One region of the Paenibacillus sp. FSL R5-0473 genome, then DNA from elsewhere that is predicted to be linked to it. Evidence: riboswitches for the same ligand, from Rfam matches in the RefSeq annotation. Region 1 holds a riboswitch; the other holds the start of a gene.
What was found. Region 1 has a riboswitch for ZMP and ZTP ahead of MKY28_RS28855 (TIGR01440 family protein). Riboswitches for the same ligand answer to the same signal wherever they lie in the genome.

Region 1 (4,462 bases):
TCAACATCTCTTGTAATCTCATAAGCCATCAACGTTGCTACTTCATCCACCAATTCACGAAAATCTTTCGTATTCGTACGCATGTCGCGTATAAACGTCAGTTTGTGTTGAATCAAAGGGTGATCACATATTACTAATTTTCCCATCTAATTTGTCCCTCCGGTAAGTTCTTCATGTTCAGCATTTCCAAATATACCTAGCCGCCATTCATGGGCTCGATAAATCCTGTATATTATATCATCACCAACAACGAATTACACCATCAAAGGGCACCCAATCATTACAGATTACCGAATCCTATAAAAAACAGGACCGGAAAATGATCCATCCGGTCCTGTTTTGCTCTTGCTGTTATGTCATTGAGTATGTTCAAAAACGTGTAACCACTGATGATGCTCCGCAAACCGAATGACCTTCCGATCGCTGTTATCCCCTGATTTCTTTGATCCAATTATAATTGTTGAAATCTGGGGATAAAGGCGAGCGCTACGCTTCTTCAGGTTCTTTCGGTTTACTCCGTCCGAGTGTTTACATTGAAAAACTCAAATACAAACACCATGAGCAAAGTTTTTTAGTATTTAAGATCGGTATAGAGCGGGAATTGGTCTGTCAGTGCAGTCACTTCTGCACGGGCTTCATCCAGCTTCGCTGTATCTTTTGGATTTTTCAGCGTTTTAGCAATGATCTTACCAATAGCGACCATCGCTTCTTCGTTCATGCCACGGGAAGTTGCAGCAGGTGTACCAATTCGAATACCACTCGTTACAAACGGGCTTGTAGGGTCGAATGGAATGGCATTTTTGTTCACGGTAATACCGATGGAATCAAGCACATGCTCAGCTTCCTTACCTGTGATGTTCACACTGCGTGTGTCGATCAGCATCAAGTGGTTATCTGTACCACCAGATACGATGTTCAATCCTTCAGCGATCAGTGTTTCAGCCAGAACCTGTGCGTTTTTCACGACATTCTCAGCATACGTTTTGAACGATGGTTGCAAAGCTTCACCGAATGCTACCGCTTTGGAAGCGATCACGTGCATCAAAGGTCCACCTTGGGAACCTGGGAATACGGCTTTATCAATCGCTGCTGCCCACGCTTTGCGGCACAGAATCATACCACCACGAGGTCCACGCAGCGTTTTGTGTGTAGTTGTTGTTACGAAATGCGCATGTGGAACCGGGTTTGGATGCAAACCAGCAGCAACCAGTCCTGCGATGTGAGCCATGTCCACCATGAACAAAGCGCCTACATCATTGGCGATGGAAGCTAGCTTTTCAAAATCAATGGTACGCGGATATGCACTTGCACCTGCAACGATCAGACGAGGACGGTGTTTGAAAGCCGCTTTGCGTACTTCATCATAATCAATCAGGAATGTATCTTCCTGTACGCCGTATGCTACAAAGTTGTACAGCAAACCAGATGCGTTAACCGGGCTACCGTGTGTGAGGTGTCCACCATGGGCAAGGTTCATACCAAGTACAGTATCACCAGGTTTCAACGCTGCAAGATAAACTGCCATGTTCGCTTGTGCACCGGAGTGAGGTTGAACATTCACGTGTTCTGCTCCGAACAATTCTTTTGCACGATCACGCGCAATGTCTTCAACGATGTCCACATGCTCACAACCGCCATAGTAACGTTTACCTGGATATCCTTCAGCGTACTTGTTGGTCAGAACAGATCCCATTGCTTCGATTACTGCTTCACTTACGATGTTCTCGGATGCGATCAGTTCGATGTTGTTCTGTTGACGTTTCAGTTCAAGATTCATCGCTTCCAGTACTGCCGGGTCATTCTTGCGCAATTGTTCCATGATTAAATTCCTCCCAGGTATAAGTGAAGTTATAAAGTGAAACTAAAGTTTACACGAAAACGGCGAGTGCAACACCAATCTGAAGAAACGAAGTGGTCGCCTTTATCACCGGATTTCCCCTTTAAATAGGGAATTAAAAAATCTGGGGATAACAGCGATCGGAAGATGGTGATGCAATCAAAGTCAGAAGTGTAACCAATTAATCTCGCTTTATATGTTAGTCACAAAATGTCGAATCTGGTTGTTCTTCCATACGATACACCGCGCGTTCGCCGCCAATCAACTTCGGACGGGTCAACGCTGTGGTTACACGAGCATCTCCAACATAGCGAAGCGCTGTACGATAGGGTACGGCTACATGCCGGAGATGCATCCCAATCATCGTCTCCCCAATGTCCAGTCCCGCATGGGCCGGCACATGTTCAGCCAGGCATGGATCGGTCAGCGAACGATATGCTGCGGATGCCATTGAACCTCCGGCCTTGGGCACGGGTACTGCACCAACCTCGGTCAATCCAAGTCGAGTAAGCACAGAACGTTCCATTACCAGCGCACGGTTCAGATGCTCACAACATTGGAATACCGTGTCAAAACCGAACTCCTCCTGCACCTCGCGTATACCCGCAAGAAGCTGCTGCGCCACTTCAATGGCACCACTCGTACCAATCCGAGCGCCTGCGACTTCACTTGTGCTTGTACCGATCACAACGATCTGTCCAGGCCCAAGCTGTCCGGCAAGCGCCAGTTCATGCAGAATAGACGCGGTCTGTTCCTGCAATCCGGGTTGTTCCGAATCTAACTCTATAGTCATCCTATCATCGCCTCCCGATAAAATCATGCCCGCTGTCTCTTAGCTGTCCTTCGTATTCTTGCACGGCATCTCAGGTACTATTATAGCGAATAATCAGATGAAAGACGAAAAAAAGAGCAGTCTGCGGGTAACGCAGAATTGCTCTTTTGCCCAGGCGACCGGCCGTTTGTTCCGGTGCTCCATCGTGGTTATGCCCACTTCGTCGCCAGTTACACCGGATCCCTGTTTTCCCCTTCATCATAAAACAACCCGCGTCTAAAATCAACGGTTAATTTACATCACGTGTCCTATTTCTATAACCTGCCCCGCAGGATCAGAATTATCCCAGCTTATCCAAAAGCCGGTCCAATGCCGTCCGAATCTCAGCTGCAGCTATATTGTAATCATCACGACTTCCCCCAAACGGATCGGAGATGTCGAAACTTGGAATTCGTTGTCTAATCTCAATGGCTCGCTCACGCTCCGATGCCAGGATCTCTTGCCCAAGGGCACGTTTCATCTCAAGCGTTGCAAACAGGCTGTCCAACTCCTGAACATCACTTAATACCTGTTCATCATCCTCCACATATTCTTTCAATGTATAAGTTTTGTGGACTGAATCGGGAAAAACCTGCATGACATGTTGCTTATGACTCCGTGTTAACGTAAGAACCAGATCGGCCCAACCTACCAGGTTAGAGCTAAGCTGTGTGGAATGAGGTGGACCTTCAACGTTATGATCTCTCAAAACCGCTTCAGCATGTCGGGAAATCGGCATACCCGACGTTGCTGCCACCCCTGCGGAGCGAACCTCTACCTGAATGCCGCGCTCCGATGCCAGTTTTCGCAAAAGCCCCTCTGCCATGGGGCTGCGGCACGTATTTCCTGTACATACGAATAAAATATGTTTCATTGTGTTAGCCTCCCCATTTTACATATGATGCGAATGATATGATATCTCAAGTTTTATTCTAAAATATAAACAAAAGTCCAAACGCAAGCAAGATTGCGCCACCAATTGCTTCGCCGTAATCCCCGAGATTCTGGCTCACCCGACGGCCTAATAGCAGACCCATAACCGACATCACCCCGCCACACACACCGAAAGCAAGTACAGTTAAGATCAGATCACTGCTAAACATCCCTAAGGATACGCCAACGGAGAATGAATCCACACTTACGCTGAGGGAGAACAAAACAACGCCGAGCAGGGAACGGTGGTCCACCAGCTTTGTATCGCCTTCACGGAATGCATTCAGAATCATATGAGCACCCAGCAAAACAAGCAATCCACCTGCCGCATACGTCGTAATGTCACCGAGCAGGGAGCTGACGTATTTGCCCATATACATGCCGATGAGCGGCATGATGATATGAAATAGCGCCGTTACAATACTGATTCGCAATACATCCCGCAGCCGAATGCCCTTCATGCCAATTCCGATCCCGAGTGAGAACGCATCGAGGCCAAGCGCAATAGCCATGATCAAAATGGTTACCAACTGCCCTACATGGGCAGACACATCCCACATCCCCATACCCCCAAGTCACGTAAAGGTTCTTGTACACGATATGCGGACAAGGACCTAAACATGACCGATGAAAGGCAAACGGCGACGGATCTCTGGTCAGATGCTGGCTTTATAGAATCTTGATTTTGTTTTGGAAAAAGAGTGATTACTCTCCTGACTGTATGATCAGGAGAGGTTATAAGGGGCGCTGGTTGCCAACTTGTATGAGTTGGTTCCCCGCAGCCTTGAGCAGCCGATTCATGACGGCTGCTCCCAGCCCTTCGCGTGAGCAGGCTTCAGCCACAATATATGTGGCGCCTTGCTCATCGCAACTGCGCAGCG
Region 2 (4,462 bases), 2.5 Mb from region 1:
AGGCGCAGGGGATGACCATGAAATCAGCTGATAATCTGATAGGATTTGCGATACCTGATGAGATAGGGAGCTACAAGTTGCGGTTAACGCTCAGATCTTTGGATGGAACGACTCAGCCTCTTGAGAATCCCGTGGTGTATTATGTTCACAACGAGCATTTGTTAGGGAAGGATCTGAGTTGGGTTACGAGTGAGAATCTGGAGATCAATAAGGAGTAATCAGAATGATGAATGTATATGAATCGAATGAAATCACTGTACGTTTCTTGGACACAGAAGATGAACAACATCTGGTGAAGTGGCTGTCAGACCCGGAAGTTCTTCAATACTATGAAGGGCGTGATCGGCCGCATGATCTGGAACAGGTGAGAGAGCATTTTTACAATCAGAAAGATGGTGCTACTCGTTGTATCGTTGAGTATGGAGGACATCCGATTGGATACATTCAGTTCTATGAGCTTGAGGAAGAAGAGCGAACGGAGTATGGTTATGGAGACACGGATGAGATCATCTATGGAACGGATCAGTTTATTGGTGAGGTAGAATACTGGAATAAAGGCATTGGTACACAGTTGATGCAATCCATGCTGGCTTATCTGATTAATGAAAAACAAGCCCGTAAAGTGGTTATGGACCCTCAATCCTGGAACTTAAGAGCGATATCCTGTTACGAGAAATGTGGTTTCCAAAAGATTAAGCTGTTGGAGAAACATGAGCAGCACGAAGGACAGATGCGAGACTGTTGGCTTATGGAATATGCCCTGTAGATCCTGTTTAAAGTTATTTGAATCATATAAACAAGGAGGAATAATGGATGGATGAAAGATATCCGATAGGACCATTTGTACACACGGGTGAAGTTACTTTGGCACAACGGGAGAAGTGGATTCAGGACATTGCTGAGTTGCCTGAACGCGCACGAGAAGCGGTAAAGGGATTGAGTGAAGAGCAATTAAGTCTACCGTATCGAGAAGGTGGATGGATGCTCAAACAGGTTATTCACCACATGGCAGACAGCCATATGAACAGTATGATTCGTTTCAAGTTGGCGCTGACAGAGGATACACCAACGATTCGGCCTTATTATGAAGAGCGCTGGGCTGAACTGAGTGATTCAAGAGACCTGGATGTCGAATTCTCGCTTCAGATTCTGGATGCCCTCCATCGTCGTTGGGTGTTTCTGTTAAACGCGCTGACAGATGCAGATTATGCCAAACAATTTTATCATCCTTCATCGGAAGAAACGACAAGACTGGATTACAATCTGGGCATGTATGCTTGGCACGGCAAACACCATGTTGCTCACATCACATCGCTTCGGGATAGACTGGGAATATAGTTAGAAAAAAATATCTTGTTGAGGAGAAATTATCAATGAGTGTACATATCAGACTATTAAATGAGAACGATCCTGTAATCATATCAAATGCGTTTCAGGAGCAGGGTTGGGGGAGATCCCCTGAGCAGTATCTTCATTACTTGGCTGAACAACAGAATGGGGAACGCGTAACCTTGGTAGCCGAGTTGAATGGAGAATTTGCCGGATACGTGAATGTATTGTGGAATTCCGGCTACCCGTCTTTCAGGGAACAAGGCATTCCCGAAATTAACGATTTTAATGTACTAATGAAGTTCCAGCGCCAAGGTATTGGTTCACGGTTGATGGACCGAGCAGAGGAAGTTATTCTGGAACGAACGGATGTAGCAGGCATTGGTGTAGGTGTGTTTGCCGATTATGGCAAAGCGCAAGTTCTATATGCCCATCGCGGGTACATACCAGACGGCCACGGTGTACACAAACATGATCATTACATTCAGCCGGGTGAAGAAACGATTATGGACGACGATGTTGTACTTTATCTTACGAAGAAGTTAAAAGCCACGCAATAATTTCATAATATATACAATATGAAAGATGTCATGTATATTAGTTGTAAATATCTGTTATGTGTGACTGGCGTAAACGTGGAGTGAACCACGAGGGAGCACATATATTATATGTCGTACGCCTGGGCAAAGTGTTTGATCTTTTGATCAAACACTTTATTTATTATTCAGGGAACGAAAGGACTGGTGGCGGCAATGAAAATGGCGTTTGTTTTATTTGATGGAATGACAAGCATGGATTTAGCTGGATTTTATGAAGCTGTGACTTGGCTAGCGATTCTGAAAGTAAAGGAAAACGTATCATGGACATTCTGCGCAGATAAGGAGGAAATTTCGGATGACCGTGGGCTGAAAATGAAATCCGATGCAGTATTACCTCATCTAGGGGATTTTGACCTAGTATTTTTTCCTGGTGGATTTTCAACTAGAACGCTTCGATTTGATGAGGATTTTATGCGATGGGTCCGAACAGCAGAAAATGTCACATATAAAATATCTATTTGTACCGGGGCTTTACTGTTGGGGGCAGCAGGTTTCCTGAATGGAAAAAGGGCTACTACCAACTCATCTGCTTATGATTTATTGAATCCTTATTGTGCAGAAGTAATCTCAGCGCGTGTAGTGCGTGATGGTAATACGGTAACGGGTGCGGGGGTTACGGCTTCCATTGACCTGGGACTATACTTGGTCGAAATGTTAACGTCTACGGAGATTGTCCTTCAAGTTCAACAAAAACTAGAGTATCCATATTATGAAGCTGGTAACTTAAAAGATGTCTACATGCACACTAAGGGTAGGGGATAAAAAGATGACTATTCGCCTTTTTCAAGCGATTGATCAGCCAGCGGTGCTGAAAATGATGACGGATCATGATTTTCAATTCCCTTCGTTTATACGCGATCAGTATCCTGCGCGCTGGGATTTATTTTTAAAAATGACGGATGAACGTATCAGTGCTTATTATGTCATGGTTGACGAAGCAGATGTTGTCATAGGTCATGCTGGTTATATCTTTCAGCCTACTGTTAACCGATATGAAATCGTTGGCGTTGTTACATGCAAATCACACCTTCGACAGGGAGTAGCACGTGGACTAATTACAAAAATATGTATAAAAATAGCTGAATTCGGCAGTGGTGATGTCATGCTTTACACACTTGATCATGAAGAAAATGAAGCAGCGCTCGTATTTTATGAACGAATGAATTTTCATAAAGAAGGTGTTGATATGAATTATTATACCTCGGGGTTTCATAGACTTTCACTTGTTAAAACATTATAAGGGAACTTCAAAAAACTAATTGTAGTGGAAGCATAAAAGTGTACTTCAGTTTAAGTTGCATGTACTTGCAAAGTAAGATGATAAAAAAGCTGTCCCGCATGTTATACTCTATTGGAATTTGAGGAATGATAAGCAGGATGTTGAGAGATTAGATGATCAGAGGAGTGATTGATCCATGTTTAGCAAAGTCGGCCAGATTATGTTGTATGTCAATAATCAAGATGAATCACTTGCTTTTTGGACGGAAGTTGCGGGGTTCCACATTGTGGATGAAGTAAACCTTGACGAGGGTATGAGATGGATTGAGATTGCGCCTACCCCAAATTCGCAGACGAGCATTATTCTTCATGACAAGGAGTTTGTGGAGCGGATGTCGGCGGGTGTAAATCTGGGCACACCTTCGTTAATGTTCTTCACCGAAAATCTGGATCAGTTATATGCCGACTTGGCTGGTAAACATGTAACGGTTGGAGAGATTGTCGAGATGCCAACGGGGCGTGTCTTCAACTTTGCTGATAACGAAGGGAATTACTTTGCAGTCTTGGAACGGGCGAAGTAAGTTACAACTTAAAACAGCACCATTACAAGCGATCGACATTCATGTCGGTCGTTTTTTTGTTGGAAAAGCTTCTGTTTTAGAGTAGAAAAGCACAAGAGAAATAGAGAACTACTGGGTAAAAATGTTATAATAGAGTGTGGCTGATTTAACGAAAATGCCGAGGAATGAATAGTCGAAAATGAAGGTTTGAATGGAGCAGTTAAGGAGGAATGTGGTTGTGGAAAAGACGATTAAAAGTGTACAGGATCTATATGATATGCTCGATGCGGATTTCAGATCTGCCAAGCAGTTTTGGGAACCTTTCTATGAGGATCGGAACAGACCAATCCCCTTTTTCCCAAACAAACCGGATGAGAATCTGTTAGCGCATGTGAACGCAGGTGTGTTAAGCGGCGGCAAGGCACTGGAACTGGGGTGTGGCCCGGGCAGAAATGCGTTGTATTTAACCCGCCAAGGATATCAGGTAGATGCTTATGATCTTTCGGAGACAGCTATTGCTTGGGCTAAAGAGAGGGCGGCAGAGGAGCAACTGGACGTGCATTTTGAATGTCGATCTGTGTTCGAATTGTCCCCAGAGCAAGAATATGATCTTGTCTACGACTCGGGTTGTCTGCACCATCTGTTGCCACATCAGCGCATTCCCTACATAGAGATGATCCACAATGCACTCCGGCCTGGAGGATACTTTGGAATGACTTGTTTTGCTCCTGGTTTTGGCGATATTGGTGGGCCTGA

Region 2: it holds a riboswitch for ZMP and ZTP, as region 1 does, so the genes downstream of both, MKY28_RS17665 (DJ-1/PfpI family protein) here and MKY28_RS28855 (TIGR01440 family protein) in region 1, are expected to answer to the same signal.

The regions. Positions count from the first base shown of each region.
Region 1 covers NZ_JBBORL010000001.1:6,581,518-6,585,979, reverse strand. The annotation lists gene upp (uracil phosphoribosyltransferase) at 1-146, opposite strand, end outside; gene glyA (serine hydroxymethyltransferase) at 572-1,819, opposite strand; gene MKY28_RS28855 (TIGR01440 family protein) at 2,037-2,630, opposite strand; ZMP/ZTP riboswitch at 2,772-2,853, opposite strand; gene MKY28_RS28850 (low molecular weight protein arginine phosphatase) at 2,950-3,522, opposite strand; gene MKY28_RS28845 (manganese efflux pump MntP) at 3,581-4,141, opposite strand; gene MKY28_RS28840 (L-threonylcarbamoyladenylate synthase) at 4,317-4,462, opposite strand, start outside.
Region 2 covers NZ_JBBORL010000001.1:4,057,115-4,061,576, reverse strand. The annotation lists gene MKY28_RS17685 (hypothetical protein) at 1-218, shown strand, start outside; gene MKY28_RS17680 (GNAT family N-acetyltransferase) at 227-766, shown strand; gene MKY28_RS17675 (YfiT family bacillithiol transferase) at 814-1,338, shown strand; gene MKY28_RS17670 (GNAT family N-acetyltransferase) at 1,374-1,889, shown strand; ZMP/ZTP riboswitch at 1,940-2,021, shown strand; gene MKY28_RS17665 (DJ-1/PfpI family protein) at 2,082-2,690, shown strand; gene MKY28_RS17660 (GNAT family N-acetyltransferase) at 2,695-3,168, shown strand; gene MKY28_RS17655 (VOC family protein) at 3,344-3,727, shown strand; gene MKY28_RS17650 (class I SAM-dependent methyltransferase) at 3,918-4,462, shown strand, end outside.